DNA from 2 places in the Pelagibacterium nitratireducens genome. Region 1 is predicted to be linked to the other one. Evidence: predicted binding sites of a transcription regulator. Region 1 holds the regulator's gene; the other holds the start of a gene.
The links. Region 1 encodes HrcA, which represses chaperone genes, less so after heat shock. Its sites were predicted from a motif close to GTTAGCACTCNCNNNNNGNGAGTGCTAAC; they were not measured.
Positions count from the first base shown of each region.

Region 2: the regulator HrcA is predicted to act here: its motif matches at 5,662-5,690, upstream of groES (co-chaperone GroES).

Region 1 covers NZ_CP146275.1:50,354-66,000, forward strand. Annotated here, with positions in the region: partial or broken gene V6617_RS00215 (YifB family Mg chelatase-like AAA ATPase) at 1-361, opposite strand, end outside; gene V6617_RS00220 (response regulator) at 663-1,025, shown strand; gene V6617_RS00225 (GH25 family lysozyme) at 1,184-2,023, shown strand; gene V6617_RS00230 (MarC family protein) at 2,046-2,681, opposite strand; gene gshB (glutathione synthase) at 2,753-3,694, opposite strand; gene V6617_RS00240 (YraN family protein) at 3,718-4,104, opposite strand; gene rsmI (16S rRNA (cytidine(1402)-2'-O)-methyltransferase) at 4,073-4,957, opposite strand; gene V6617_RS00250 (penicillin-binding protein activator) at 5,110-6,333, shown strand; gene hemW (radical SAM family heme chaperone HemW) at 6,330-7,481, opposite strand; gene rdgB (RdgB/HAM1 family non-canonical purine NTP pyrophosphatase) at 7,478-8,110, opposite strand; gene rph (ribonuclease PH) at 8,107-8,826, opposite strand; gene hrcA (heat-inducible transcriptional repressor HrcA) at 9,059-10,147, shown strand; gene grpE (nucleotide exchange factor GrpE) at 10,261-10,890, shown strand; gene dnaK (molecular chaperone DnaK) at 11,090-13,003, shown strand; gene dnaJ (molecular chaperone DnaJ) at 13,276-14,400, shown strand; gene V6617_RS00290 (NADPH-dependent FMN reductase) at 14,521-15,072, shown strand; gene pyrF (orotidine-5'-phosphate decarboxylase) at 15,144-15,647, shown strand, end outside.
Region 2 covers NZ_CP146275.1:2,857,955-2,873,601, reverse strand. Annotated here, with positions in the region: gene V6617_RS14200 (ATP phosphoribosyltransferase regulatory subunit) at 1-1,118, shown strand, start outside; gene hisG (ATP phosphoribosyltransferase) at 1,115-1,825, shown strand; gene V6617_RS14190 (DoxX family protein) at 1,872-2,252, opposite strand; gene V6617_RS14185 (TSUP family transporter) at 2,443-3,192, shown strand; gene V6617_RS14180 (hypothetical protein) at 3,276-3,494, shown strand; gene groL (chaperonin GroEL) at 3,604-5,247, opposite strand; gene groES (co-chaperone GroES) at 5,326-5,616, opposite strand; gene V6617_RS14165 (glycosyltransferase family 2 protein) at 5,850-6,962, shown strand; gene V6617_RS14160 (glycosyltransferase family 39 protein) at 6,967-8,496, shown strand; gene V6617_RS14155 (sigma-54 dependent transcriptional regulator) at 8,525-9,937, opposite strand; gene V6617_RS14150 (EAL domain-containing protein) at 10,099-11,322, shown strand; gene V6617_RS14145 (TIGR01459 family HAD-type hydrolase) at 11,463-12,326, shown strand; gene V6617_RS14140 (class I SAM-dependent methyltransferase) at 12,424-13,095, shown strand; gene V6617_RS14135 (bifunctional riboflavin kinase/FAD synthetase) at 13,204-14,199, shown strand; gene ileS (isoleucine--tRNA ligase) at 14,374-15,647, shown strand, end outside.

The DNA of each region.
Region 1 (15,647 bases):
TGCCCGTGACCGGCGAAACGCGTCCATCGAGCGCCAATTCGCCCAGCACCATGAAGCGCTCCAGCATATCGCCGGGGATGGCGCCCATGGCAGCCATCAGCCCCAAAGCAATGGGCAGATCGTAATGACTGCCCTCCTTGGGCAGATCGGCCGGGGCGAGATTGACCGAAATATGCTTGGCCGGCAGCGCCAGACCCGAGGCGATCAGCGCGGCGCGCACCCGCTCGCGGCTTTCGCCCACCGCCTTGTCGGGCAGACCCACGATATTGAACCGGGGCAGGCCGGGCGAAATCTGCACCTGCACATCGACCGGCACGGCTTCGATGCCCAGAAAGGCTACTGTGGTGATCCGCGTTGCCATGCCGTCCCCTTGCATGGGTGAAAGTGACCCTGAAGCTAGCAAGAAACAAAAGCAAGAACAAGAACGTTTAGCGAACATGCGTTGACCGCATGGGCGATCACCAAGCTGTGCACGGCGCACAACGGAACGGATGGGTGACGGCGGCATTGGTATGGCGAACCGACCGGGTCGGCAGCCGCGCCATGTGGCTCCAGTCCCGGCCTATTAGCAACAAGCAGATCGACGCGAACGAGGGCGCGGCTGAGGGCCGCTGCCTTGTTTTTCGTTCAGGCGGCGATTTGAGATTTTTGGAGACCACACGATGTTACAGAGAAAGGACGCCCCGCTCATCCTTGTCGTCGAAGACGAGCCTCTGGTTCGTCTCGATATCACGCTGGCCATGGTCGATGCCGGATTTTCCGTGATCGAGGTGCCCGACGCCGAACAGGCTCTCGAACTGCTCGAGACGCGCGGTTCGATCGGGCTGGTGTTTACCGATGTCGAATTGGCCGGTGCGCTCAGCGGGTTCGATCTGGCCAACGCTGTCAAGGAACGCTGGCCACACATTCCGGTACTGGTGACGTCGGGCCGCGCTGCCCCGCGTGCCGATATCGCCGACAGTTTCATTGCCAAACCCTACGACACCAGCGCGGTCATTTCCCAGGCACGGGCACTGGCCGCCTGATCCACAGGCTGCATGGCCGGATAGAAAAATCTGTGCCCTGGAGGCCACGCTTCGGGGGCTTTCGGTTTTGTTAACCAAGCTTGTGAGGGGAGCGTTAAGGAGAATTGGGTCAATACAATTTGAGATAGATTTTCCCAAATTGCCGAGTTTTCCGCTCCATGCCCCTGCCGCGTTTTTTCCGCTCGCCCAAGCTGACCAAGACGATCCTGCCGCTTGCGGCCGGTCTCGCCCTCGTCGGGGTGCTGGCCGCCTGCGGGGCCAATTACTATCCCGCCAAGGGCGACAACAAGCCCCATCCGGGCGTGGCGCGCGCCCATTCTCTGCCCATCCACGGCATCGATGTATCGCGCCACCAGGGCAATATCGACTGGCGGGCCGTGGCGCAGGCAGGAACGCGCTTTGCCTATATCAAGGCCACCGATGGCGGGGATTATCTCGACCCCAATTTCCGCACCAATTGGGATCGGGCCCGGGCTGCCGGCATTCCGCGCGGGGCGTATCATTTCATCTATTGGTGCCGTCCGGCGTCCGAACAGGTTGCCTGGTTTGCCGCCAATGTTCCGGCCGAAGCCGACGCGCTGCCGCCGGTGCTCGATCTCGAGTGGAACAATGGCTCGTCGTGCAAGCACGACCTGACCCGCGAAGAAGTGCTCGACAAGGTGCGCGTTCTTCTGGCCGGCATGGAGGCCCATACGGGCAAGGTGCCGGTGATCTATACCGACATCAATTTCCACCGCGACGTGCTTGAAGGGGTCCAGATCGATAACCCGATGTGGCTGCGTTCGGTGGCCGCCGAGCCCCATGAGCGCTATTCGAACCGCCCCTTTACTTTCTGGCAGTACACACAGACCGGAACGGTGCCGGGCATCCGCACGGAAGTGGACCGCAATGCCTGGTTTGGGTCGGAAAGCGACTGGATTCAGTTCTTTTTGACCGGGTGCGACCCCCGCACCTATATGCGCCTTGCGGGTCAGGGCCGGTGCGCGCCGCTCAAATAGTTTTTTCTGGAAACGCTCCGAATCAGCCCGATCCGCCCAGAATCCCGCTGGTGCTGATGCCGTCGAAAACGAATTGGACGGCCAATGCAGTCAGAAGAATCCCGACGACACGGGAAACCACGGACATGCCGGTGAGGCCTAGAATGCGCTGAATGGGAATGGCGATAAGAAGTGCCAGCCAGGCGAGGGCGAGAGTCGCGATAAGCGCGGCGATCACGATCCAGAATTCGAGATCGGTGTTGGCACCGGTGGTCAAAAGGATCACGGCCGAAATCGATCCGGCCCCGGCCAGAAGCGGCATGGCAAGGGGAAAGACCGAAATGTCGGTCCGCGACATCCCTTCTGCCTCTTCTTCGGACGTGGTGCCGGTGGCGCCCGAATGGCGGGCAAACACCATGTCGATCGCGATCAAAAGCAGCAGGATGCCGCCGGCCACCCGCAGGGCCGGCAGGGTGATGCCGAAGATTTCGAGGATGGCGTTACCGGCAAAGGCAAAGAACAGCAGGATGCCGGTGGCGATCAGAACGCCGCGCGAGGCGAAGACGAAGCGCTGTCTGGCGGTATTGTTGCGCGTCAGTCCGGCGAAGATGAAGGCGATGTCGGCAACGCCGATCGTCGCAAAGAAAGTGGCAAACGCCACGAGAAAATTGCCCGACATCGTCCCGGCCCCCAATGTGCCGCTGTTCCACGTGAATCAGCGGCGACCATACCGGGGGCCGAAGCGCTTGACTACCGGCGGCTTTCGATGGCGTCCCAGACCATGACCGCGATGTCGGGACCGCCGAAGCGCTTGACCTCGCGGATGCCGGTGGGGGAGGTCACGTTGATTTCGGTCAGATAGCCGCCGATCACGTCGATGCCGACAAAGATCAGGTCGCGCTTTTTGAGTTCGGGGCCGATGATTTCGCAGATCTCATGCTCGCGCGCCGTGAGCTCCGAAAGCTCGGGCCGCCCCCCCACATGCATGTTGGATCGCGATTCGCCCGCGGCGGGGATGCGGTTGAGCCCGGCCACCGGCTTGCCATCGACCAGAATGATGCGTTTGTCGCCCTTGCGCACATCGGGAAGATAGCGCTGGATCATGAAGGGTTCACGGAAGCTCGCGTTGAACATTTCCAGCAGCGAGCCGAGGTTCTCATCGCCCTCGCGGATGCGGAACACGCCGGCACCGCCATTGCCGAACAGGGGTTTTAGGATGACATCGCCGAACTCTTTGCGGAAATCGCGGATCTCGGTTTCATCGCGCGTGATCAGCGTATCGGGCATCAGCTCAGGGAAGCTGGTAACGAGGATTTTTTCGGGCGCATTGCGCACTTCCTTGGGGTGATTGACCACCAAAGTCTCGGGATGCACCAGCTCGAGCATGTGGGTGGTGGTTATATAGTTCATGTCGAAGGGCGGGTCCTGGCGCAGCAGGATCACGTCGAACGTGGTGAGATCGGTTTTCTGCCAGTCTTCGAGCTTGAAGTGGAGGCCCTTTTCCCTGTCGTCGACTTTGACCCTGTGCACGCGCGCCGTCACCGTGCTGCCGCGCTGGGCGAGGGTTGAGGGCGTATAATAAGACAGCGTATGACCGCGCGCCTGTGCCTCGAGCATCAGAGCAAAGCTGGAATCGCCAGGCGGGTTGATGGCGTCGATGGGGTCCATCTGTACGGCGACGGAAAGGGACATGAAAAGATCCTCAAAGAAAAGCGTCAGGCGGTAAAGGCATTGACCAGATGGTGCGGCCAGCGTCCCGGTGCAAGCGTTATCACGTCGAAACGGAAATCATAGATTTGATAGGCGGGGTGGGACGACTGAAACCATTCGGCGCAGCGCACGATGCGGGCGGTGTTGACCGAAGCGAGCGCCTGGTCGCGGGCGAGGGCATTGCCCGAGCGCTGCTTGACCTCGATGAAAACCACGGTGCGGCCCCTTCTGGCAACGATATCGATTTCGCCGACCGGGGTTTTGTAGCGCGTGGCAACGATGCTGTAGAGCTTGAGACGCAGCAGCCAGCCCGCAAGCGTTTCCGCCGACCGCCCGGCGCGCTCGGCCCGGCGGCGCGGATCAGGCTTTGGCCTTGAGGGCGAGGGCGGCATCGTAAACCTGTTTGCGTTTGAGACCGAACTGGACGGAGATCAGATCGACGGCGGCGCGTAGCGGCATCTGGGCCATCGCTTCGTCCAGCGCCGCTTCCCAATCGCCACCCGCCTGTGGTGCTGTTCCGTCCGAGCCGGCAACCAGGATTACGGCTTCGCCCTTGGTCTCTTCGGCAAAGGTTTCGGCCAGATCGGACAAAGTGCCGGTTTCGAAGCGCTCGAAGCGCTTGGTGAGTTCGAGCGCCACGACCGCCTGCCTCTCGGGGCCAAGGGTTTGGGCCATGTCAGCCAGCGCCGCACCGAGGCGGCGGGGCGATTCGTAAAACACCAGCGTTTCAGGGCGAGCGATGAGCGGGGAGAGCGCATTGGTGCGCTGGCCGGTCTTGGAAGGCAGAAAACCGAAGAACGCAAAGGAATCGGTGGGCAGGCCCGCGCCGGTGAGCGCAGCCAAAAGAGCCGAAGGGCCGGGCACGGGAAAGATATCGATGCCGGCTTCGCGCGCCGCGCGGACCAGGGGAAAGCCCGGATCGGACAACAAGGGGGTTCCGGCGTCCGAGATCAAGGCGATTGCCCTGCCTTGGTCGATCTGATCGAGGATCGAGTCGATGCGGGCGCGTTCATTGTGCTCGTGCAGAGCGGTGCGGGGGGTTTTTATGCCATAGGCATCGAACAGCCGGGCCGAATGACGGGTATCCTCGCATAAAACGAGATCGGCTCCGGCCAGTATATCGAGGGCGCGCAGAGTGATGTCGCGCAGATTGCCGATCGGGGTGGCCACCGGATAGAGGCCGGGCGCCGGGCTTTGAACGAAGACGCGGTGGCCCGATATCTGGTAGGATTTGTCCTGGCTCACGCTTGCCCCTTGGATTGACGCCCTTCTTTTACCATCGCAAGGGGGTTTGTCGAGGCGGGCGGTGGTTCTGTCCGGCGCGAATCAGAGACAGGATTTACGGCGGGGCACAGGGAAAGGGAGTGGGGTTGCAGCATATGTGGACACGGGCACTGTTGAGCGTTGTCCTATTGCTGGCGGTTGCCGCCTGCTCGACGGGCCAGACGGGCATGACGGCCCCGGGCCTTGCCCAGCCCACCGCTCCAGCCGGGCCGGTGCTGGCGCCGGCGCAAGGTGAAATCATCGGCACCGGGCCTGTGCGGGTGGCACTGATCCTGCCGCTTTCGGGCAACACGGGAGCGGTCGGGCGGGCCATGCTCAATGGCGCGCGGCTGGCCATGGACGAAACCGTCCGGACCGGAGGCCAGCACATTCATGTTGTGGTCAAGGATTCAGGCCCCGGCCCGGAAACGGCGCGCACCGCGACCCAGCAGGCGCTGGCCGAGGGGGCCGAACTGATTCTGGGTCCGTTGACCGCCGATGCCGTCGGGCTGGCGGGCGCGATCGCCAAATCCTACGACACCCCGCTGATCGGGTTTTCCTCCACTGCGAGCGTGGCCACCGATGGGGTCTATCTGCTTAGCGTATTGCCCGAAGCCGAGATCATGCGGGCCCTCACCTACGCACGGGCACAGGGCCGCAACACGATTGCCGCGATCATTCCCGATACCCCACTGGGCAACGCTCAGGCCGACGCTCTGCGACTGGCGGCAGGAGAAGCCGGCATGCAGATCGTTGCCATTGAAATGTTCGATGGCGAAGCGCGGGCCCGAACCGCCGTCGAACGTCTCGCCCCGGCCATGCGCTCCAATCTGATCGATACGCTCTATATTCCCGATCGCGCCACGGCGCCCAGTTTCGGCATATTGCTCGATGCGGCCCGATTGCCGCGTGAGCGGGTGCTGATCGTGGGATCGGCGGACTGGGAGGGTGACGCGGCCATTCTCAACCAGCCCTTTCTGGCCGGCGCTGTCTATCCGGCAATCGATCCGGCGGGGCTTGAGGCGCTGACGCCGATCTATCGTTCGCGGTTCGGCGGCGAGCCGCATCAGTTGACGACCCTGGCCTATTCGGCGGTGCTGCTGGCCAACACGCCCAGCCTGAGCCTTGCAATGCCACCTTACGGGACCGGTCTGGTTTCACCAGCAGGGTTCACGGGGCGCGACGGGCCGTTCCGGCTCCATTTCGACGGGCGCGGAGAATATGGGCTGGTCATGCGGCAAGTGGGTGCGCAAGGCGCCGTCACCATCGACGCAGCCCGGCTGGGCGGCCTGCCGCTGGCTTCGAGCGGCGGAGCGAGCGTTGATGCGGGGATTCCGCCGGCGGCGGAATTTCGCTAGGCGGCCAGATCGGCCACCACCGCATCGAGCACCGGCCAGCCCTTGTCGGTCACCCGCAGGCGGCCATTGGGAAGGGTTTCGATGAAGCCGATGGATTTGAGGAAATCGATCTGGGTGGCGGTGAGCGCGCGGCGGGCGAGGGCCTGATAGCGGGCCGGATCGATCCCCTCGCGCAGGCGCAGACCCATGACGAGATATTCGTCGCCTTCCTCGTCCCAGGTCAGGGTATCGTCGGTGACCAGCCCATCGCCGGTCTCGATGACCTTTTCCCACCACTTGAACGGCATTTTTTCCGCCGCCGTGGCGTGGCGGGCGCCGCCCATGATCAGCCGGCCATGGGCGCCCGGGCCGATGCCGGCATATTCGCCATAGCGCCAATAGATCAGGTTATGCCGGCTTTCCTGCCCGGGGCGGGCGTGGTTGGAAATTTCATAGGCGGGAAGGCCGTAGGACGCCGTCAAGTCCTGGGTCATTTCGAACATGTCGGCGGAAAGGTCTTCCGACGGCATTTTCAGTTTGCCGGCGTTGAACAGGTCAAAATAGCGCGTGCCCGATTCGATGGTGAGCTGGTAGAGCGAGAGATGGCCTTCCGAGAGCGCCAGGGCCTCGGTGAGCTCGTCTTCCCACTGGCCCAGCGTCTGGTCGGGGCGGGCATAGATGATATCAAAGCTCGAGCGATCGAAAATCGATTGCGCCAGACGGACGGCGGCCACCGCATCCTCGACCGAATGCAACCGCCCCAGGCGGGCCAGCGGCTCGGGGCGCAGCGATTGTACGCCCAAAGACACGCGATTGACCCCGGCGGCGCGATACCCGCGGAAGCGCTCGGCTTCGACCGAGGTGGGGTTGGCTTCTAGGGTGATTTCGACCGTGTCGGCGACCTGCCAATTTTTAGCGATGGCATCAAGAATTGTGCCGACCGAAGCCGGCTTCATCAGCGAAGGCGTGCCGCCGCCGAAAAATATCGATTCGACCAGCCGCTCGGGCGCCCGCCGCGCGGTGGTCTCGATCTCTTTAACATAAGCGCTAACGAAGCTGTCTTCGTCGAACTTGCCGTGGTGAACATGGGAATTGAAGTCGCAATAGGGACATTTGGCCGCGCAGAACGGCCAATGGATATAGATCCCGAATGCATTATTGGCGCTCAAAGCACGTCCTTCACGAATTTGGCAAAGGCGCGGGCGCGATGGGACAGGCCTTCCTTGCCAGGGGCCCAGGAATGTTTTTCCTCGGCGCTCATCTGGCCGAAGGTTTTCTCATATCCATCGGGCTTGAACATGGGGTCATAGCCGTGCCCCGAATCCCCGACGGGCGGCCAGACCAGCATGCCGGGCGCCAGCCCCTCGAAAATCATGTCGGTACCGTCGGGCAGGGCGAGGCAGAGGACGGCATTGAACTGGGCCGTGCGTTGATTGGGCTCGGTCGCGCCCTTTTCGACGAGCAGATCCTGCACCTTTTGCATGGCGTTGGTGAAATTGCGCGGCACACCGGCCCAGTCTGCGGTGTAAACCCCGGGCTGGCCGTCGAGCGCGTCGACCGAAATGCCCGAATCGTCGGAAAGGGCGATTTCGCCTGTGGCTTTCGCGGCTGCATGGGCTTTGAGGCGCGCATTCTCGATGAATGTGGTGCCGGTTTCTTCAGGCTCAGGCAGGCCCAGATCGCCGGCCGAGACGATATCGAGGCCGAAGTCTTTCAGCATGTCCTGAAATTCGACCAGCTTGCCCTTGTTGTGGGTGGCCAGAACCAACCGGTCGCCGCGCTTGAGCCTGATGGTCATGACGCCCCCAACACGGCGCGCTGGAGTTCGACCAGTTCGGCGATGCCTTTCTGGGCAAGCCCGATCAGTTCGGCCAGCTCCTGGGTGGAAAAGGGCTCGGCTTCGGCCGTCCCCTGGATCTCGACGAACTTGCCCGAGCCGGTCAGAACGAAATTGGCGTCGGTATCGGCCTCGCTGTCTTCGAGATAATCGAGATCAAGCACCGGGGTGCCGCGATAGACACCGCACGAGACGGCAGCCACATGGTCGCGGATCGGATCGCCCTTCAACAGCGAGCGTTCCTTCATCCAGAAGACCGCTTCCGAGAGCGCAACAAAGGCGCCGGTGATCGACGCTGTGCGCGTGCCGCCATCGGCTTCAAGCACGTCGCAGTCGAGAACGATCTGGTTTTCGCCCAAAGCCTGCATGTCGACAACGGCACGCAGGGAGCGCCCGATCAGACGCTGGATCTCCTGGGTGCGGCCCGATTGTTTGCCCGCGGTCGCCTCGCGGCGGGTGCGCGAGCCGGTGGCACGGGGCAGCATGCCGTATTCGGCCGTCACCCAACCAAGACCCTGTCCGCGCCGCCAGGGCGGAAGCGAGGTCTCGACGCTGGCGGTGCACAGAACGCGGGTGCGCCCGAATGCAACGAGGCACGAGCCCTCCGCCTGCGGCGCGACGCCCCGTTCAATTGTTACATCGCGCATCTGATCGCTTGCCCGTCCGCTTGGCCGCATAAAAACTGTCTTCCCGGTGTCTGTTGGCTGATATGGTTACCAGCCTCTTAACCGTTCGAGAAGGCCGGAACAAGCGCGCCTCACTTGGCGGTACCCTGGTTTTCTCCTACTTAGTTAATGGCAATCGAAACAAAGACAGCTTGCGGCGCCACGGCATGGCATCTTGAGTGGGTCGCGCGGTCGAACCGAAAAAACCTGCAACTTTTTCTGACCGCGCTCCGGAATGGTGAATATGGACAGAAACACGATAAATTCGTCAGAATTTTTAGAGGCCCTTTCGACACGCAGTCAGGACATCTTCCGGCGGCTGGTCGAGCGTTATCTGGAAACCGGCGAACCCATCGGGTCGCGGGCCATTTCCAAGATGCTCGACATGCAGCTTTCCCCGGCCTCGGTGCGCAATGTGATGGCCGATCTCGAGGAGCTGGGCCTGATTGCCGCGCCGCACACTTCGGCGGGGCGGGCTCCCACCCAGGAGGGGTTGCGGTTTTTCGTCGACGCCATGCTCGAAGTGGGGGCCGTGGACGAAACCGAGCGCGACCAGATCTCGCGCACCGTTTCGGGTGGAAGCCGGTCGGGACGGGTCGAGGACCTGCTCAACGAAGCGAGCGCCCTGCTTTCAGGCCTTTCGCACGGCGCGGGCATGGTCATTGCCGCAAAGGCGGACATGGTGCTCAAGCATGTCGAATTCGTCCGGCTCGATCCTGAGCGGGCCATGGCTATTCTTGTGGGAGAAGACGGACAGGTCGAAAACCGCATCATCGCCCTGCCGCCGGGGCTGACGGCGAGCGCCCTGACCCAGGCGTCCAATTTTCTCGCCCATCATATCGTGGGCAAGACGCTGCAGCAGGCGCGCGATTCGATCCGCCAGCAATCGGAAAACCAGCGCGCCGAACTCGATGCCATCGCGCAACGGCTTGTGGATTCCGGGCTCGCCTCGATGATCGAGGCCGATACGTCCGCTCCGACGCTGATCGTGCGGGGCCGGGCCAACCTGATCGATGACACGATGGCGTCCGACGATCTGGCCCGGGTGCGCCAATTGTTCGACGAGATCGAAACCAAGCAGGGGTTGATCGATCTGTTGAACGATGCGGAAACCGCCCAGGGGGTGCGCATCTTTATCGGTTCGGAAAACAAGCTGTTTTCGCTCTCGGGCTCGTCGGTCGTGCTTTCGCCCTACAAGGACGCCAATGACAAGGTTGTGGGGGTGCTGGGGGTTATCGGGCCGACACGGCTCAATTATGCGCGCATCGTGCCGGTGGTCGATTACACGGCGCATGTGGTTTCAAAGCTGATTTCGCGAAAGGGCGAGCTTTAAGGCCTGTCAGGCTCGAGCTTTGATTTGTCGGCTTTTCGCCACGAGGCTTGAAAAATTTCCGCCCTTGGCCGATATGGCAGCCAAGCTTAATTTCCCCAATCGTTGAAAGAGCAATGATGAGCGACGACAACACGACGCCAGAGCCGAACGACGAAATCGATCCGCGCCCCGACGCCGAAGAGGCCGAGGCGGTTTCCACCGAGCCGACGGCTGAAGAGCGCATTGCCCAGCTCGAGGCCGAAAAGGACCAGCTGCGTGACCAGGTGCTGCGCACCGCCGCTGAAATGGACAATCTGCGCAAGCGCACCGAGCGTGAAGTTTCCGACACGCGCTCTTATGCCATTGCCGGGTTTGCCCGCGACATGCTGGTGGCCACCGACAATCTCTCGCGTGCCCTTATGGTCATTCCCGCCGAATTGCGGGAAAACGCCGACGGGACACTCAAATCCCTGATCGAAGGGATCGAGATGACCGAGCGCGAAATGCAGCGGCTCTTGCAAAAGAACGGCGTGACACCGATCGTGGCGGAGGGCGAAAAGTTCGATCCCCACCGCCATCAGGCCATGTTTGAGGTGCCCGATGCCTCGGTGCCCGAGGGCACTGTGGTTCAGGTGGTCCAGACCGGATACGCCATCGGCGAGCGCGTGTTGCGCCCGGCCATGGTGGGAGTCGCCAAGGGCGGCAACAAACCGGCCCCCAAACCCGACGCCGAACCCGGTGAAGGGCTCGACACATCGGCCTGACAAAATTTGATGCAAAGCGGGGGGCGTGCTTGAAGGGCCCTCCCCCCCTCCTTATATAGCCAGCAAGCCCGGGAAACCGGGCCAAATCCATCCCCCAGAGGGGTCCGGCACGACCGATCAATGCGATGCCGCAACGTGAATGGGCGCGTTGAGGGGTCAGGGCCAAATTTAGGACTCGCTCGAGAAATGAGGTTTCGGAATGGGAAAAGTAATCGGTATTGACCTGGGCACGACCAATTCGTGCGTCGCCGTCATGGACGGCAAAACTCCTAAAGTGATCGAGAACGCCGAAGGCGCGCGCACCACGCCCTCGATGGTGGCCTTTTCGAACGATGGCGAACGCCTCGTGGGCCAGCCGGCCAAGCGTCAGGCCGTGACCAACCCCGAGGGTACGCTGTTTGCCGTCAAGCGCCTGATCGGGCGCCGGTTCGAAGACCCGATGGTCACCAAGGACAAGGGCCTTGTGCCCTACAAGATCGTCAAGGCTGACAATGGCGATGCGTGGGTGGAAGCGGATGGGAAGAAATCGTCTCCGTCCGAAGTCTCCGCCATGATCCTGGGCAAGATGAAGGAAACCGCAGAGAGCTATCTCGGCGAGCCGGTGACGCAGGCCGTCATCACGGTTCCGGCCTATTTCAACGACAGCCAGCGCCAGGCCACCAAGGACGCCGGCAAGATCGCCGGGCTCGAGGTGCTCCGCATCATCAACGAGCCGACCGCTGCCGCGCTGGCCTACGGGCTGGACAAGAAAGAATCCGGCACGATCGCTGTTTATGACCTTGGCGGCGGCACGTTCGACATCTCGATCCTCGAGATCGGCGACGGTGTTTTCGAAGTTAAATCGACCAATGGCGACACGTTCCTTGGCGGTGAAGATTTCGACATGCGCCTTGTCGATTACCTCGCTGACGAGTTCAAGAAAGAGCAGGGCATCGATCTGCGCGGCGACAAGTTGGCGCTGCAGCGGCTCAAGGAAGCTGCCGAAAAGGCCAAGATCGAGCTTTCGTCGGCTTCCCAGACCGAAGTCAACCTGCCCTTCATCACGGCCGATGCTTCGGGCCCCAAGCATTTGCAGCTCAAGCTGACCCGCGCCAAGTTCGAATCGATCGTTGAAGATCTGATCAAGCGCACCATTGATCCGTGCCGCGCCGCGCTCAAGGATGCCGGGATTTCGGCTGGCGAGATCGACGAGGTCGTTCTGGTCGGCGGCATGACCCGCATGCCCAAGGTGCAGGAAGAGGTGAAAAACTTCTTTGGCAAGGAGCCCCACAAGGGCGTGAACCCCGACGAAGTGGTTGCCATGGGCGCCGCCATTCAGGCCGGCGTTCTGCAGGGCGATGTGAAAGACGTTCTGCTGCTCGACGTGACCCCGCTTTCGCTGGGTATCGAGACGCTTGGTGGCGTATTTACCCGCCTGATCGACCGCAACACGACGATCCCGACCAAGAAGAGCCAGGTGTTCTCGACCGCCGAAGACAACCAGTCGGCCGTGACCATCCGGGTTTTCCAGGGTGAGCGTGAAATGGCGGCCGACAACAAGATGCTTGGCCAGTTCGACCTGGTCGGTATTCCCTCGGCGCCGCGCGGCGTGCCGCAGGTCGAAGTGACCTTCGACATCGACGCCAACGGCATCGTCAATGTTTCGGCGAAAGACAAGGGCACGGGCAAGGAGCAGCAGATCCGCATCCAGGCTTCGGGCGGTCTGTCGGACGCCGATATCGAGCAGATGGTCAAGGATGCCGAGACCAATGCCGAGGCCGACAAGAAGCGCCGCGAAGTGGTGGAAGCGAAAAACCAGGCCGAAAGCCTCGTGCATTCGACCGAATCCTCGCTCAAGGAGCATGGGGACAAGGTTTCGCCCGAGATCAAGACCGAGATCGAAACCGCCATCGCCGACACCAGGACCGCGCTCGAGGGCGACGACCCCGAAGCGATCAAGGAAAAGGCCGCTGCTTTGGCCCAGGCTTCGATGAAGCTTGGCGAGGCCATGTACAAGGCCAGTCAGGACGAAGCCGAAGCCGCCGCGGCCGGCGATGCGGCCAAGGATGACGAAGACGTTGTCGATGCCGACTTCGAAGAGGTCAAGGACGACGACGACAAGAAGTCGGCCTAAAACCTTTGCCCTGAAACCGATCAGTGCCGCCTTCGGGCGGCACTGTTATTTCCGGGCGCCAGTTTCACGTGAATCACCGGTGAGCGCTGGTCTTTTCGCCGCTGCCTATGGTAACAGGCAGCAACGATGATTACCTAAGCGCACGACGGGTTCTGGCCGTTGCCGGTCCCAAGAGAGATGCGTCATGACAAGAACGGTTGGTTTGGCACAAGAGATGATCTTGCATCCGTCCATTTTCTGCCCCTGCCGTGACACGGGGATAAACTAATCTCATGAGCAAAGCCGATTTCTATTCCGTGCTCGGGGTCGAAAAAACCTGTGACGCCGCCGGGCTCAAATCCGCCTATCGCAAGCTGGCCATGCAGTATCACCCGGATCGCAATCCGGGGGACACCGAGGCCGAGCACAAGTTCAAGGAAGTTTCCGAAGCCTACGACACGCTCAAGGACCCGCAAAAGCGCGCGGCCTATGACCGGTTTGGCCACGCGGCTTTCAATGGCGGCGGTGGCGGTGCCCAGGGGTTCGGGAATGATTTTTCCTCCTCGATGTCCGATATTTTCGAGGACATTTTCGGGGAATTCATGGGCGGCGCACGCGGCCAGCGTTCCCGCGACGGCCGCCAGCGCGGCTCGGATCTGCGCTACAATCTCGAAATCACCCTCGAAGACGCCTTTGCGGGCACCACTGTCGATATCGACGTGCCATCCCTGATCGGGTGCGAGACGTGCGAGGGGACGGGCGCCAAGCCGGGCACCGGGTTTTCAACCTGCCGCATGTGCGGCGGGCACGGCAAGGTGCGCGCAGCGCAAGGATTCTTTACCATCCAGCAGACCTGCCCCCAATGCCACGGGCGCGGGGAAACCATGGACCAGCCCTGCACCGACTGCCACGGGCAAGGCCGCCGTCAAACCTCGCGCACGCTCTCGGTCGATGTTCCCAAGGGAATCGAGGACGGCACGCGCATTCGTCTGGGTGGGGAAGGCGAGGCGGGATTGCGCGGCGGACCGGCCGGCGATCTCTACATCTTCGTTTCAGTCAGACCGCACCAGCTGTTCCAGCGCGACGGCGCCGATCTTTTCGCCAAGGTGCCCATTTCGATGATCACAGCGGCCTTGGGCGGCGAGTTCGAAGTGCCGACGCTCGAAGGCAGCCGTGCCAAGGTCAAGGTCAACGAAGGCACCCAGCCCGGCCAGCGCGTGCGGCTCAAGGGCAAGGGCATGCCGGTGCTGCGCAGCCAGCAGGTTGGTGACCTTTACGTCCAGCTCGAGGTGGAAACCCCGCAAAAGCTCTCAAAGCGGCAGCGCGAACTGCTCGAAGAATTCGAAACGCTTTCCAACCGCGACACCTCGCCGGGTTCGGAAGGGTTTTTCGACAAGCTCAAGACAATGTTCCACTGACGTCGGTTGGCTGGACCTTTTTTCAAAAGCCCTTCGCGTTGCGGAGGGCTTTTTGTATGTGAGCGGTTGCGGCGATCCAAATGGCCCGCTTAACTGCCGCCCATCAACAAGGAGACACCAATGGCTAGCGCCCTTACCCTTTGCGGCTCGATCCGCGCCGGATCGGTCAACAAGACGCTTCAGGACGCGGTGGACGCAAAGCTCAGCGAAGCCGGGGTCGCGGTCAATTCGATCACGCTCAAAGATTTCGAGATGCCGGTTTTCAATCAGGATCTCGAGCCTGACAATGTGCCCGAGGCCGCAGGACAACTGGCCGATCTGTTCCGATCCCACGACATCGTGTTTATCGCCACGCCCGAATACAATGGCGGGCTGCCGCCGCTGGTCGTCAACACGATCGCATGGCTTTCCCGGCAAAAGCCTTCGCCCTTCCGGCATGCGGTGTTCGGGATCGGCGGGGTGTCCTCGGGGCGTCACGGGACCATATGGGCCCAGAGCCATTTGCGTGATTCGCTCTCCAAGATCGGCGCGCTGGTCGTGCCGACCCTGCTCGGCGTCGGTCCGGCTTCGAGCGCTTTCGCCGAGGACGGCTCGGTGGCAGAATCGGGGGTCAGCACCAAGATCGACCAGCTGGTCAAAGAACTCACCCATTTTTCACGAGGCGGGATTTAGAGCCGGAGCTTGCGCTCGGGCCCAACTCATGGCATCGAGCCTTGATACACCAAAGCACGCGGAGACATGGAATGGCCGGTGACCTGATTGTCGGGCTCGATGTCGGGACACGCCGTGAAGCCGAGGACATGATTTCCCGGCTCGATGGCATCGTCGATTTCTACAAGATCGGCTATCAGCTTTTCTATGGCGGCGACGGGCTGATCGTGGGCAAGGAATTGCTCAAGGCCGGCAAGCGCGTGTTTTTCGACCTCAAGCTCCTCGATATCGACAACACGATTGCAAAGGGCGTCGCGGCCATTGCCGAAACCGGCGCGACCATGCTCACGCTCCATGCCTATCCCAAGGCGATGGCGGCTGCAGTCAAGGCAGCCGAAGGGTCGTCGCTCTGCCTGCTGGGCGTCACCGTCCTCACCTCGATGGATCAGGCCGATCTCGATGATGCCGGCTATGGCGTTTCGGTTGCCGAGCTCGTGGCACGTCGGGCGCGCCAGGCACGCGATGCGGGCATGGGCGGCGTCGTGGCCTCGGCCTTCGAGGCGCGGGCGGTGCGTGAGATCGTCGGGCCCGACATG
Region 2 (15,647 bases), 890 kb from region 1:
CCGCCCTCGAAGCGCTGGTTTCGGCTCCCGGCGTCACCCTTGCCGCGCCACCGATCCTCGTCTCCCCAGCCGCCTATTTTGATCTGGCTGGCGAAGAACTGGGCGCGCGCATGATCCTTACCCAGGGCATGGATGGCTCGGAATTCTGCCTGCGGCCCGATTTCACCCTGCCCATCGCCATCGACCACATCGCCAATGGGGCCGCCACGCCAGCGGCCTATGGCTATCTCGGTCCGGTCTTTCGCCAGCGCACCGATGGCCCCGCCCAGTTCGATCAGGGCGGCATCGAGCTTTTGGCGCTCCCCGACGCCGATGCCGCGCTCGACCAGGTGATCGGCTTTGCCCGCGCCGTCACCGACATCTATGGCGTCACAGCGCCCCATATCCGCGTCGGCGATATCGATCTTTTTGAAACCCTGCTCGCCGCCTGCGACATGCCCGATGTCTGGCGCCCCCGCGTCCGCGCCCGCTTCGGTCACCCCGAGGCCATGACGGCGCTGCTCGACCGCCTGGCCGATCCAAGGCCCCCCATGCCCGGCCCGGCCGGTCTGCCGGCCGGCGATATCGCCGATTGGGTCGGTGAACTCATGCTCACCAACGGATTGAGCCTCACCGAAAGCCGCACGCCCCAGGAAATCGCCGCCCGCTATCTCGAAAAACAGGCGCTCGAAGCCCAGCGCGTTCCGGGCCCGACAATCGACCTGCTGCGCAATTATCTCGCCATCTCCGGCCCCGCCGACAAATCGCTCGCGGCAATCGGTGCTCTTGGCCAGACCGCAGGGATTTATCTGACGTCCGCACTGCAAGGCGCAAGCCGTCGCGTCGACCAATTGCGCGATGGCCTGAAAGCAAAATCGATCCTTTTCGATGCCGGCTTTTCCCCGCGTCTCGATTATTACACCGGCATCACCTTCGAGGTGACCGGGGCAGGGGGGCTGGTGCTCGTCTCGGGCGGACAATATGACCGCCTGCTCAAACGCCTCGGAGCGTCCCAGGATATCCCCGCCGTCGGTTGCGCCGTCTGGGTGGATCGACTGGAAGCGGAATGCGAAAAAGTGGATGCCGGTTTTTCGCAGCAATTCCGCGACGAGGAAGGTTCAGCGGAGGTTCGGCCATGAGCTCGATCATGCTCGCGCTGCCCTCCAAGGGTCGTATTCAGGAAGAAGCTGTAGCGGTCTTTGAAAAAGCCGGCCTGACCATCGAGCGCCCCGGTGGCGCACGCTCCTATCTGGGCGAAATGGCCGCCATGCCCGATGTGATCGTGCGCTTTCTCTCGGCGTCGGAAATCGCCCGCGAGTTGATCCGCGGCACCATCGATATCGGCATCACCGGCGAGGACCTGATCCACGAAACAGCCGAAACCGGTCCCCAGCAGGTCGAAATCGTCAAGCGCCTCGGCTTCGGCCGCGCCGATGCGGTGGTGGCCGTTCCCGATTCCTGGATCGACGTCACCACAATGGACGACCTCTCCGACGTCGCCGCCGATTTCCGCGCCCGCCACGGCCGCTGGCTCAGGATCGCCACCAAATTCGTCAATCTCACCCGCCGTCACTTCGCCGCCCACGGCATTGCCGAATACCGGATTGTCGAAAGCCTCGGCGCCACCGAAGCCGCCCCGGCCTCCGGCGCCGCCGATCTCATCGTCGACATCACCTCGACCGGCGCAACGCTCAAGGCCAACGGCCTGCGCATCCTTGAAGATGGCGTGATGCTCAAGAGCGAATCCCTGCTGCTCGTCGCCAGCAACGCCGAGTGGCACGAGGGCAGGCTGGCTGTCCTCAACCGGCTGACCGACGCCATCGACGCCACCCGCTTCCAGCCGTAAAAAAAGGGCCGCTTTCGCGGCCCTTTTTCGTTTTTGGCAATTGCGCCTACTTGCGGGTATCGACCGCCAGCGCGCCCGGCCCGAAGGCGATGACGTAAAGCATGCCGCCCACGATGGCGACGTTCTTGAGAAAATTGGTTATTTCCATCTGGTTGGAAAAGTCGGTGTGGAAGATCAATGCCGCAACCAGCGAGAAGGCACCCAGTGCCGCCGCCGCCCAGCGGGCCTTGAACCCGATCGCCAGCATGATGCCGCCAACGACTTCCACAAGGATGGTCGGCCAGATCAGGAGGCCCGGCACGCCGAACATTTCCATATAGCCCACATTGCCCTCGATGGCCGGGATCTTGCTCAGGCCGGCGAGAATGAAGATGAGGGCCAGAAAGATGCGGCCCACAGTCGGTAGATAGGTTTGAAGCGCGTTCATGGTCTTTGCGTCCAGTATCCGATTTGCGATGACCGGACACTGCCGCATGACCACCGTTTGAAAAATCCACCTGTCACCGACAGATTGTTCGCCAATCAATATACAGTAGCGGCGCCCCCAGCATCGATCCGGTTGCAAACCGCCCCGCTTCGTGCCAGCAAGCGCCACCACGCAACGACGAGTCCTTTCCGTGTACGATATCTGGGTCCTTGTGGCGCTGGGCGGCGTCAGCGTCATCGCCGGCTTTGTCGATGCCGTTGCCGGCGGCGGCGGCCTGATCACCATCCCTGCGCTGCTCTGGGCCGGCCTGCCGCCATTGGGCGCCATCGCCACCAACAAGGCCCAATCGATCGTCGGCACCACGATGGCCGCCTGGACCTATTGGCGCCAGGGCCACGTCTCGATCCTGTCGCTGGTCCCCGCCATCGGCGCGGCCTTCGCCGGTTCGCTTTTCGGCGCCATCGTCGTCAAGCAGGTCGATACCTCCGCTCTTGAGATCCTTGTCCCGGTCGCCGTGATCGCCGTCGCGCTCTATTTCACCTTCTCGCCCTCGATCAGGGACATCGATGGCGCCGCCCGCCTCAAATTTGCAACCTTCGTTCCCGCCTTCGCCTTCGTGATCGGCTTTTACGATGGCCTTTTCGGCCCCGGCACCGGCTCGTTCTTCATGCTGGCCTTCGTCGCCCTGTTCGGCCTCTCGGCAGCCCGCGCCTCGGCCCACACCAAGATTCTCAACGTCGTCTCCAACCTCGCTGCCTTGATCTTTTTCATCATCGCCGGAGACGTCGTCTGGCCAGTGGCGATCGTCATGGCCACAGGCCAGATCCTCGGCGGCTACCTCGGCGCCGTCACCGGCATCCGCTACGGCGCCAAAATCATCCGCCCCCTGGTGATCGTCGTCTCGATCATCCTCGCAATAAAGCTGCTCTTTTTCCCCTGAGTCCCAAACGAAAAGGGCAGCGTCCAAGCACTGCCCTTCCCGCGCACGGCGTGCAAGCCTGCTTTGCAGGCGCCGACAAAGCCATGCCAGGCAAAAGCGAACGGGAAGTTCCAAACGAAAAGGGCAGCACCGGAGCACTGCCCTTCCCGCGCACGGCGTGCAAGCCTGCCTTTGCAGGCGCCGACAAAGCCGTGCCAGGCAAAAGCGAACGGGAAGTTCCAAACGAAAAGGGCAGCGCCGAAGCACTGCCCTTCCCGTTCGAGACCCTGGAGAGGTCCCAATTCTTTTTCTTTAAGGCGTAAAGAGCGCCCGGCCATCGTTGGCCGCGCCCGCGCAGGGCCAGCATTCGGCCCAGCGCGGTTTTAGCGCGTCGGGCCGAATGTGGTACGACCCGTGAGCGAAATGGATTCCTTAGAAATCCATACCGCCCATGCCGCCCATGCCGCCACCGCCGCCGGGCATGGCGGGTGCGTCGTCCTTGGGAAGCTCGGCGATCATCGCTTCGGTGGTGACCAGAAGGCCGGCAACCGAGGCAGCGTCTTCGACAGCGGTGCGCACGACCTTGACGGGATCGATGATGCCCATCTGGATCATGTCGCCATATTCACCCGTCTGGGCGTCATAGCCGAAGGTGTCGGACGCATTGTCGAGGATCTTGCCCACAACGACCGAACCTTCACTGCCCGCATTGTTGGCGATCTGACGGATCGGTTCCTGCAGCGCGCGCTTGACGATGGCGATACCGGCCTGCTGGTCGGCATTGGCACCCTTGACGGTGAGCGCGTTCGAGGCCCGCAGCAGCGCAACGCCACCACCGGCAACGATGCCTTCTTCAACCGCAGCACGGGTTGCATTGAGCGCGTCGTCGACGCGGTCCTTGCGTTCTTTCACTTCAACTTCGGTCGAACCGCCGACCTTGATCACGGCAACGCCACCGGCCAGCTTGGCCAGACGTTCCTGAAGCTTTTCCTTGTCGTAATCGGACGAGGTTTCTTCGATCTGCGCCTTGATCTGGTTGACACGGCCTTCGATGTCGTCCTTGGAGCCCGAACCATCGACGATGGTGGTGTTTTCCTTGGTGATCTCGACGCGCTTGGCGGTGCCCAGCATGTCGGTGGTCACATTCTCGAGCTTGATGCCGAGGTCTTCGGAAATCACCTGGCCACCGGTCAGGATGGCGATGTCTTCGAGCATGGCCTTGCGGCGATCGCCGAAGCCCGGTGCCTTGACGGCAGCGACCTTGAGACCGCCACGCAGACGGTTGACCACGAGAGTGGCAAGCGCTTCGCCTTCAACGTCTTCTGCAATGATGAGCAGCGGACGGTTGGACTGAACCACGCTTTCGAGAACGGGCAGCAGAGCCTGCAGGTTCGAAAGCTTCTTTTCGTGCAGCAGGATGAGCGGATCGTCGAGCTGAGCGACCATCTTTTCGGTGTTGGTCACGAAATAGGGCGAAAGGTAACCGCGGTCGAACTGCATGCCTTCGACGACATCGAGTTCGGTTTCTGCGGTCTTGGCTTCCTCGACGGTGATGACACCCTCGTTGCCGACCTTCTGCATGGCGTTGGCGATCATGTCGCCGATGGCCTTTTCGCCATTGGCCGAAATCGTGCCGACCTGGGCGACTTCGCTGGTGTTGGAGATCTTGACGGCTTTCGAGGCCAGGTTCGAGATCACTTCGGTCACGGCCAGGTCGATGCCGCGCTTGAGATCCATCGGGTTCATGCCGGCAGCGACGGCCTTGACGCCTTCGTTGACGATCGACTGAGCCAGAACGGTCGAAGTCGTGGTGCCGTCGCCGGCGATGTCATTGGTCTTGGAGGCCACGGTGCGCAACATCTGGGCGCCCATGTTTTCGAACTTGTCTTCGAGTTCGATTTCCTTGGCAACGGTCACGCCGTCCTTGGTGATGCGCGGTGCGCCGAACGACTTTTCGATGACCACGTTGCGGCCCTTGGGACCGAGCGTCACCTTGACCGCATTGGCCAGAATGTTGACGCCGCGCAGCATCTTGTCGCGGGCTTCGGTCGAGAATTTGACTTCTTTGGCAGCCATTTAATTCTGCTCCTTGCAAAAAATGAAAAAGGGCATCCGAAGGTTTTGGGGGCGCTTCCAACCGGAAGCGCGTCCGGATTAACCTTCGATCACGCCCATGATGTCGGACTCTTTCATGATCAGCAGGTCTTCGCCGCCAACCTTGACTTCGGTGCCGCTCCACTTGCCAAACAAGACGCGGTCGCCTTCCTTGACGTCGAGCGGAACGACCTTGCCATTGTCGTCGCGGGCTCCGGCGCCGACGGAAACGATAACGCCCTCGGAGGGTTTTTCCTTGGCGGTGTCTGGAATGATGATGCCGCCAGCGGTCTTGGATTCGCTGTCGACGCGGCGGACCACAACGCGGTCATGCAGGGGACGGAAGCTCATAGTCGCTCCTTTGGAACGTGAAGTTGAGATGCAATTTCCTCCGCTATTAGCACTCTAACGTCGGGAGTGCTAGCAGCATATGGTGCAGATAGGAGAGGGGGGTGCGGGAGTCAAGAATGCCGCACGCAAAAAATTTTGCATCGCGGACAGGGGCTTGTTATGCCGTTGCGCGATTTGCATGCCAGCCGTTCATGCGGACATAAAAAGACGAGACGATGACAGAATTGGAAAATATGTCCGCACGAGATTGGATTCCGCCGACCCTGTCGGTCATCGTCCCCACCTTCAATGAACGCGACAACATTGCCCCGCTCATCGAAAAGCTCGAGGCGGCGCTGGCAGGCATCAGCTTTGAAGTCATCATCGTCGATGACAACAGCCCGGACGGCACCGCCGATCTGGCCAAGCAGATCGCAGCGCAAAAGCCCCATGTCAGATGTATTCACCGTATCGGTCGGCGCGGCCTGTCATCGGCCTGCATCGAAGGCATGGCATCCTCGGCGGCAGAATTTGTGGCCGTGATCGATGCCGACCATCAGCACGACGAAACGATTCTGACCCAGATGCTCGACCAGGCCCGCGCCGGGGCCGACATTGTCGTTGGCTCACGCTACACGGGGGAGGGCAGTTCCCAGGATGGTTTTTCCGCCAGCCGTCAGAAGGGGTCCGAACTGGCAACCCGGCTTTCGGGCATTCTCACCGGCAAGGCCCTGTCCGATCCGATGAGCGGCTTTTTCCTGCTGCGCCGGTCGCTGTTCAATGAAATCGTCCCGCGCCTGTCGCGCGAAGGCTTCAAGATCCTGCTCGACATCATCGCCACGGGCAACCGCCAACTGGGGCGCAAGCTGACGATCACCGAGGTGCCCTACACCTTCCGCCCGCGTTTTGCCGGCGAAAGCAAGATGAGCGCCCTGGTCGTCGCCCAGTTTCTCGGGCTCATCGTGTCGCAGATTTCCCGTGGCATCCTGCCCACCAGCTTTCTTCTGTTTTCGCTGGTCGGGGCGTCGGGCGTTGTGGTGCATCTTTCGGTGCTGACATTTGTCTTCGAAGTTCTCGACTTCAACTTCGCCAACAGCCAGTTGGCGGCAACGTTGGTGGCCATGACCACCAACTACCTGCTCAACAACGAATTGACCTACGCCGACAAGAAACTGACGGGCTCTCGCTTCTGGACCGGGCTGCTCAGTTTCTATCTGGTCTGCAGCTTCGGCACGCTCGCCAATGTCTCGGTGGCCAGCGTGCTGTTTGAAACCCACATGGCCAACTTCATCGTCGCCGGGGTGGCCGGGGCGGTGATGAGCGTGGTCTTCAACTACGCGGTCACCCGCATTTTTACCTGGCGGTGAACCCATGACCTTGCGTGATCGCATCGGCCCCTTCTCGCCCGCTCAGGCCACTCTGATCCTCATCGCCGTCACTCTGGTCCTGCGCATGATCGGTGGCGCGGTGGTCGGCTGGGGCACGGGAGAGGCCTATTATCTTGCCTCGGCCCGCCAGTTTCACCTGAGCTATTTCGACCAGCCGCCTGTCTCGCTCTGGACCATCTGGGCAACGCTGCAATTGACCGGATCGGACAACCTGCTGATCATCCGGCTGCCTTTCATCGTGATGTTCGCTGTCTCGACCTGGCTGGTCTTTGACATTGTCCGGCGCATCCATTCCCCGCTCGGCGGCTTTTTTGCAGCACTGATCGTCAATGCCTGCGTGCTGTTTTCACTCTCTGTCGGCTCATGGACACAGCCCGATGCCCCCATGGTCTTGTTCTGGCTCGCAACGATCCGCGTTCTGATCGAGATATTCTTCGGCAAGGGCGCCCAGCGGCCGTTTCTCTATTGGAGCCTTGCCGGGCTATTTCTCGGGCTGACATTCCTTTCGAAATATCACGCGGTCTTCCTCGTGGCCGGCACCGGCCTGTTCATTCTCGCCAATTCCACCCAGCGCCGCTGGCTCACCCATCGTGCGCCATGGCTGGCTCTGCTGATCGCTCTGGCCATCTTCTCGCCCGTCCTGGTCTGGAACGCGCAGAACGATTGGGTATCCTTCGGCTTCCAGGGGGGCAGGGCGCTGGCCGAATCCGGTTTGCGCTGGGACGGATTGATCCGCATGATCTGGGGGCAGCTCCTTTACATGGTTCCCTGGCTGGCGCTGCCCGCGCTTTATGTTGGCGTTCGTGCCCTGGGCGCGGGGGCTCGCGGACAGTTTCCCTCGGGCGCCGAACCGGGGGCGGCGGCGCTCTTTGCCTATATCGGCTGGCCGGTCGTCATCTTTTTCACAATCGTTGCGCTGTGGTCAGACACCCAGTTCCATTTCCATTGGCAGGCACCGGGCTATCTGATGCTGTTCATGCTCATGGGCGCCTGGGCAGCCGATCGGGACGGCAAGGCCGTCCGCGCCTGGCTGTTCGGCTCGGCCATCGCCACGCTGGTCATTCTTTCGCTGCTCGTGTCCCACGCCGCAACCGGATGGGCTCGCGCCGTGTTCCCGGGCGATTGGGAAGACCCGACGGCACTGCAACTGCCATGGACCGAACTGGGCGAGGCGCTCGATGAACTTGGCGCCTTCGGGCAGGGCGAACTGTTCGTCGCCGGCACCAACTGGATCGATTGCGGCTACATCGACACGCAGGTCTCGGGCCGCTTGCCATTGGCCTGTTTCGGCAGCGATCCCCGCAATCTCGAATTCAATTTCGACAGGCAGGCCCACACCGGCTGGAACGCCTATATCGTTGCCCAGACCCCCAACGCCGATCGTGTGCCCAACGTCCATTCGGACAGCTTTGAGAGCATCGAACATCTCGGAACCATATCCATTGAGCGCAATGGTGTAATAGAGTTGGGCAATATCCAGCTCTATTACGCTCAGGGGTACAGACCCCGGTAAGAAAGACCGCCGCTCGCGTTGTAAGCTGCTACGCCGCTCCCGCCCGCTCCCAGCCCAGCCGCTTGCGGTAGATCGTCGAGGGGCTGATCTCCAGCGCCGCGGCGGCGCGGGCGATGTTGCCGCCGAATGCGCCAAGCGCGTCCTCGATGATCTTTTGCTCCTGCTGCCACATGGGCAGGATATCGGGCACCGATCCATTCGAGAGCACGGCAACCTCAAAGGCATCACGCGATTCGATATCGGCCGCCAGCGCCATCTGAGCCGTCACCATGCCGCCATCGAACATCACGACGATCCGGCGCACCAGATTTTGCAGCTGGCGCACATTGCCCGGCCATTCGCGCGCCACGAACAGATTGGCGACATCGGGAGCAAATCCGGCAAAACCCTTGCCTTCTTCCTTGGAGAATGTCGCAAGAAAGCTCTGCGCCAGCGGCATGATATCGCCCGGCCTTTGCCGCAGGGGCGGCAGGTGGATGGGCAGCACATGCAGGCGATAGAACAGATCTTCGCGGAATTTCTTTTCGCTGACCAGTTGCATCGGATTGCGGTTGGTCGCGCAGATCACCCGCACATCGACCGGCCGGGACACCGATTCTCCCACCCGCGTAATTGTCCCGGTCTGCAAGAACCGCAGGAGCTTGGACTGCAGGGCGAGGTCCATTTCCCCGACTTCGTCGAGAAACAGCGTGCCGCCATCGGCCATCTCGATGGCGCCCTTGCGGTCCTCATGGGCGCCCGTATACGAGCCCTTGACCGCCCCGAACACCTCGGACTCCATCAATTCGCGCGGAATCGCGCCGGCATTGATGGCAATGAACCGTTTTTTGGCGCGCGGGCTGCGCTTGTGCAGCGCTTCGGCCGTCACTTCCTTGCCCGTCCCGCTTTCTCCGGTGATGAACACCGGGGCCGCCGAGGGCGCAATCCGTTGGATCTGGTCGTAAATCGCCTGCATCTGCGGCGTTGTCCCCACAAATCCTTCAAAGTCGGGGCGCTGTTCGGCCAGTGTGTCGCACACCATGGCCCGCGCCTTGCCGTGGCGCTGGCCCAACTCGCCCAGCCGGGAGGCCAGAACCGGCCCCGAGACCGGCAATGGCAGATAGTCATGGGCTCCCGCCCGCATGGCCGCCACCGCAAGCGAAACCGATCCGCCATCGGACAGCGCGATGATGAGCGCCCCATCGGACGCATTTGCCAGCGCACCGAACGCGGCTTCCTCATCGCCCGCAAACCCGTCCAGGCTCTCGGTTTCCGCCAAAATGACATCGAAACGTTCCGTCTTGAGGCTGCGCAGCGCCTGCGGGCCGCTCGAACAGTGGACGAGCGTGATCCCGTGGCCCCATTGGCCAAAAATGGCGGACATGGTCGCACGCGCTCTCTCGGGCGAGCGTTCGATCAGCAACAGATTCACATCTGCGTCCGACGGGGTTCCATCACGCATCAGGCGGCTACTCCTTGCCAGATGAAGGCTGAACTCGATGAGCCATTATCAATCCATTAGGGTAAACAAAGGGTTGGCACCCCCGCTTTTTAGTCGCCAGAGGGAGTGGTAAACCTTTAAATGAAAGCCGAATTTGATTCCCGCAGGGGGCATGGAGCCGGGTGCAAAATCTGGTGCTGATCTTTATCGGGGTTTGCGGCGTCGCCATTGGCGCAGCGGCCTATTTTGCCCTCGGCCTCACCCCCATTGAAGCCGGGCTGCTGGCGCTTGTCATCATGCTGGGCGGCGCCATGCTCGAGGAGCGCAATGCCCGCCGCCGCGCCTTCCGTCGCCTCGAACAGGGCGTTGAGGAAATGGGGCGCCTTCTCGCCACCGACGCCAAGGCCGGCCAGGTTCTCAGCCAGCGCGTCAACGCCCTTGTCGATCTCGAGCTCGGCTCGCGCCTCGACGTGATCGAAGCCGACATGAGCGTTCTGGGCACCGTGGTCCGTCAGGTGGCCGAAGCGGTATCCGATCTCGAAACCGCTCAGGCCGCCTCCGCACCGGCCCTCAAAGACGACCGTGCTACAGGCTCGGGCCCCGAACCCCGCCGCGTGCCCACCATTGCCCTCGATGACGTCAAGCGCGCCCTCGACGAGGGCCGCCTGATCCACCACGCCCGCCCCATCCTCACGCTCCCCCAGCGCAAAATTCACGCTTTCGACATGGTGCCGCGCCTGCAGATCGATGGCCGCCAGCTTGTCGATCCGCCCCAATACATGCCCGTCCCCACCGGCGAGGGCACCGTGGTTCTCCGCCGCATCGACCGGCTCTGCGCCGAGGAGGCCATCCGCATCGTCCGCCGGGCGCGTTTGAGCGGCGATCCGGTCCGCCTGCTCGTCGATGTTTCCCCCGCAAGCCTGGGCGACAAGCCGGCGCTCGATCAGACCTTGAGCCTTCTTGCCGCCAACCGCGCCGTCAATTCCGATATCGTCTTTGCCCTCGATTACGAGGAATGGACCGGCCTGTCGCGGCCCCAGTCGGATGGTCTGGCAACCCTCGTGCAGCAGGGGGTGTTCGTCGCCCTGCGCAATGCGACGACGCTGCGCCTCGATTTTGGCGGCCTTGCCGAAAAAGGGGTGCGCTACATCGAAACCAGCGCCCACACCTTCCTCAAGACACCCGCCGCGCTCACCGATTTCCATTCATCCGACATCAATGACTATATAAAGCGCTTCGGCATCAATCTCGTCGTCACCGACCTTGAGAGCGAGAGCGAGATCCTTGCCCTGCTCGATGATGGCATAAAGCTTGCGCAAGGCCCCGTGATGGGCGAAACCGGACCCCTGCGGCCCGATCTGCGCGACGATGGCGATGACGATCTGCGCCAGGCTGCGGCGCGATAACACAGCGCTTCCAGGATAAGTGGGCACCACTTATCCGGTTCGGAAGCGCGACCGAACACCCGAGCGCTTCCAGGATAAGTGGGCACCACTTATTCGGTTCGGAAGCGCGACCGAACAAAAGACTTGAGCCAAGGAAACCCATGCCCGCTCTCACCGGCCCCACTCCCGGTCTTTCCAGCCTCGCCACACGCTATGGCGCTGTGCTGTCCGACGTCTGGGGCGTGCTGCACAATGGCGTCACCCCGCACTGGGGTGCCGTCGAGGCGCTCAGCCAATTCCGCGCCGGCGGTGGCCGCGTCGTGCTCATCACCAATGCGCCCCGGCCCGGCGCCTCGATCATCGCCCAGCTCGACGCCATGAATATCCCGCGCGATGCCTATGACGCGCTCGTCTCTTCTGGCGATGCCACCCGCACATTGCTGGAGAACTGGCGCGGCCGCACCGTCGCCCGGGTCGGCCCGGCCGTCGATGATGTCTTGTTCGAAGGCCTCGATCTCACCTTCGGCTCCGATGAGGAAGCGACCGCCGTCGCCGTCACCGATCTCGATACCGATGACGACACCCCCGCCGATTATGCGGACCGCATGGCCATCTGGAAGGCCCGCAATCTGCCCCTGATCTGCGCCAACCCCGACAAGGTGGTCGAGGAGGGGGATCGTATAGTTTACTGCGGCGGCGCGCTGGCCGATGCCTATGAGGACATCGGCGGCCGGGTGATGATGGCCGGCAAGCCCTATAACCCCATCTATGAGCAGACCAAGGCTTTGGCCGACGAGGCCGCCGGTCAGCGCTTCGAGAAAAGCCAGATTCTGGCCATCGGCGATTCCGTGCGCACCGACGCGATGGGCGCCGCCCAGTTCGGCATCGACCTTCTGTTCATCACCGGCTCGATCCACGCCGCCGAACTCGATGCCTTCAACGATCCTCCGGCCCGAAGGGTCGCCGATTTCGTCTCGGTCTCCCGCGCCAACATGGTCGGCTTCATGCCCCGGCTGGTCTGGTAGCGCCCGGAGGGCTTCCAGGAAGAAGCCTGTCCTCGACTCGATCGGGGATGGGTTCCACTTTTCCGGTTCGGAAGCGCGACAACATAAGGTCTAGAGCATGGCGCGATTCCAAGAAGAGCGGCAGGCCCTGGATATAGACGCGTGCGGCTTTATCAAGGATAGACTGCCCGTCGCTCCGGTGCCGGGGCTTCCCGATATCCGGCTTCACCTTGCCGTCCCCCAGAGCGGGGTCTGGACGCTGGCGCGCGACGGCGTGCCGCCCTATTGGGCGTGGTTTTGGCCCGGTGGGCTGGTTTTGGCCCGCCACATCATGGCCAATCCCGATATCGTCGCGGGCCGTACCGTCCTCGATCTGGGCACAGGCTCGGGCCTTGTCGCCATCGCGGCAGCCCTGAGCGGGGCCGACAGGATCGTGGCCTGCGATACCGATGCAAATGCCATCGCCGCCGTTGCGCTCAACGCCGCCCTCAATTCGGTAACGGTCCAGACCCAACACGCCGATCTCCTCGATGGCCCCGTACCCGAGGCCGAAATCGTCCTGGTCGGCGATCTTTTCTACGAAAGCACGCTGGCCGGACGCGTCGTGGCCTTTCTCGACCGCTGCCTTGCCGCACATTGCCGGATCTATGTCGGAGACATCGGCCGCGAGCATCTGCCGCGCGATCGCATGCAGGCCCTCGGCTCCTATCCGCTGGTCGATTTTGGCGAACCCGCGACGGCAGAACCGCGCCCCGCGCAGGTCTGGCGCTATATTGGCGCAAGGACCTGATCCTGCGCTCTTGCAATCGCACCCACAAAGAGGCAGTTTCCGCCCGACTTTGCGTGGCCTCACCCAACTCTTCCGTCAAAAAAGCGCGACGAAACGATCCAGACCAATATGACCGCAGGCAAAAATTTCGCCCGACTCGATGGCCTTTCCGCCGTCCCATCCGCCCTTAAGGGTGGTGTGGTGGCCATTGGCAATTTCGATGGTTGCCATCGCGGCCATCAGCAGGTCTTCGCCGCCGCCCGTGCCATGGCGGAAAAAAAGGGCGTGCCGGCGCTGGTCCTGACCTTCGAGCCGCACCCGCGCGACGTCTTCGCGCCGCAGCCCTTTCTGTATCGGCTGACCCATGCCGATCAAAAAGCCGCGCTCATCGAGGCGCTGGGCTTTGATGCCGTTGCCTTCATGGAATTTTCCCGCGATCTGGCATCCGTCGAGGCAAGCGATTTCGTCGCACGCTACCTGCTCGAAGCGCTCGAGGTCTCCGGGGTTGTCGTTGGCGCCGATTTCCATTTCGGCAAGGGCAGGGCGGGTACGCCCGATTTCCTTGTCGCGCAGGGCGAAGAGCACGGCTTTTCGGTCGAGATCTGCGCCATGCTCGATGATGGCACCGAGCCCGTATCGTCCTCGCGCGTCCGCGATGCGCTTGCCGGCGGCGATGTCGAAACCGCCAACAATCTTCTGGGCTATCACCATTTCTTTTCCGGAACGGTCATCGAAGGCGACAAGCGCGGCCGTGAACTGGGCTACCCGACCGCCAACATGGCCGTGCCCCAGACCTTCGGTCTGGCGCAGGGCGTCTATGCCGTCAAAATACGGCTCGATGGCGAAATGTTCGATGGCGTCGCCGCCTATGGCAAACCGATGTTTGACAACGCCCGGCCGCCGTTTGAGACCTTCATTTTCGATTTCGACCGCACCATCTATGGCAAGACCCTCGACATCGCCTTGCTCGGCTTCATCCGGGGCCAGATGACGTTTGATGGTCTCGCCCCGCTTATAGAACGGATGGACAAGGACACGGCGACGGCGCGAATTATCACCGCCCAGGCACGCCCGCTCTCCGAGCTGGACGCCGCCCTGGGCTTTGTCGATGGGTCTTTCGGCTAAATCTCGTTGGTTGCAGCACTCTCACTTGTCATCCTGGCCCCGAGCCGGGATCCAGTACACTCAGAGGCCGTGATCGCCCCGCACCTTGCCGCGCCGCCAAACCCATTGGCAATCCTCCGCCACCGCTGTTAAAAGCGGTCCCGATCTCATGACTGAAGATTTCCGCGAGTTCTTATGACCGACACGCAACAAGGCGCGACAACCGAACGCGACTATTCAAACACCCTGTTCCTGCCCCGGACCGATTTCCCCATGCGGGCCGGCCTTCCCCAGCGTGAGCCCGAATGGCTCAAGCGCTGGGAGGATATGGACCTCTATAAGATGCTGCGCGAGCAGAGCCGTGATCGTGAAAAATTCACGCTCCACGATGGCCCTCCCTACGCCAACGGCAACATCCATATCGGCCACGCGCTCAACAAGACATTGAAGGATCTTGTGTCCCGCTCCATGCAGATGCTGGGCTATAATTCCGCCTATGTGCCGGGCTGGGACTGCCACGGCCTGCCCATCGAATGGAAGATCGAGGAACAATACCGCGCCAAGGGCCTCAACAAGGACGAAGTGCCGGTCAACGAGTTCCGCGCCGAATGCCGCACCTTTGCCGAGCACTGGGTCGACGTCCAGCGCGAAGAATTCAAGCGCCTCGGCATCAATGGCGATTGGGCCAACCCCTATCTCACCATGAGCTTCGACGCCGAAGCCACCATCGCGTCCGAACTGATGAAAGTCGCCGCCTCCGGCCAGCTTTATCGCGGCTCCAAGCCCGTGATGTGGTCGGTCGTCGAACGCACAGCGCTCGCCGAAGCCGAGATCGAATACCAGGATTATGAGAGCGACGCGATCTGGGTGAAATTTCCGGTGGCTACTGGAATGACTTACGATGCAGGCCTTAATTTGGTCGGTGCATCCGTCGTCATCTGGACCACCACCCCGTGGACGATCCCCGGCAATCGCGCCGTCTCCTATTCCTCGCGCATCGCCTACGGCCTTTATGAAGTGGAGTCCGCCGAGAACGATTTTGGCCCCCAGCCCGGCGAAAAGCTGATCTTTGCCGACAACCTCGCCGAAGAAAGCGCGACAAAGGCAAAACTCACCTTCAAACGCCTGGCCGACGTCACCGCGGATGAGCTTGGCGCCACGACCCTGCACCATCCGTTGCGCGGTTTCGGTGGCGGCTACGATTTCCTCGTGCCCATGCTCGACGGCGACCACGTCACCGACGATGCCGGCACCGGCTTTGTCCACACCGCCCCCGGCCACGGTGCTGACGACTTTGAAATCTGGATGGCCGAGGGCCGCGCCATCGCCGCAAAGGGCATCGACACGACGATCCCCTTCACCGTCGACGACGCCGGTTTTTACACCAAGGACGCCTCCGGCTTCGGCCCCGACGCCGAAGGCGGTCCCGCACGCGTCATTGACGACAAGGGCAAGAAGGGCGACGCCAA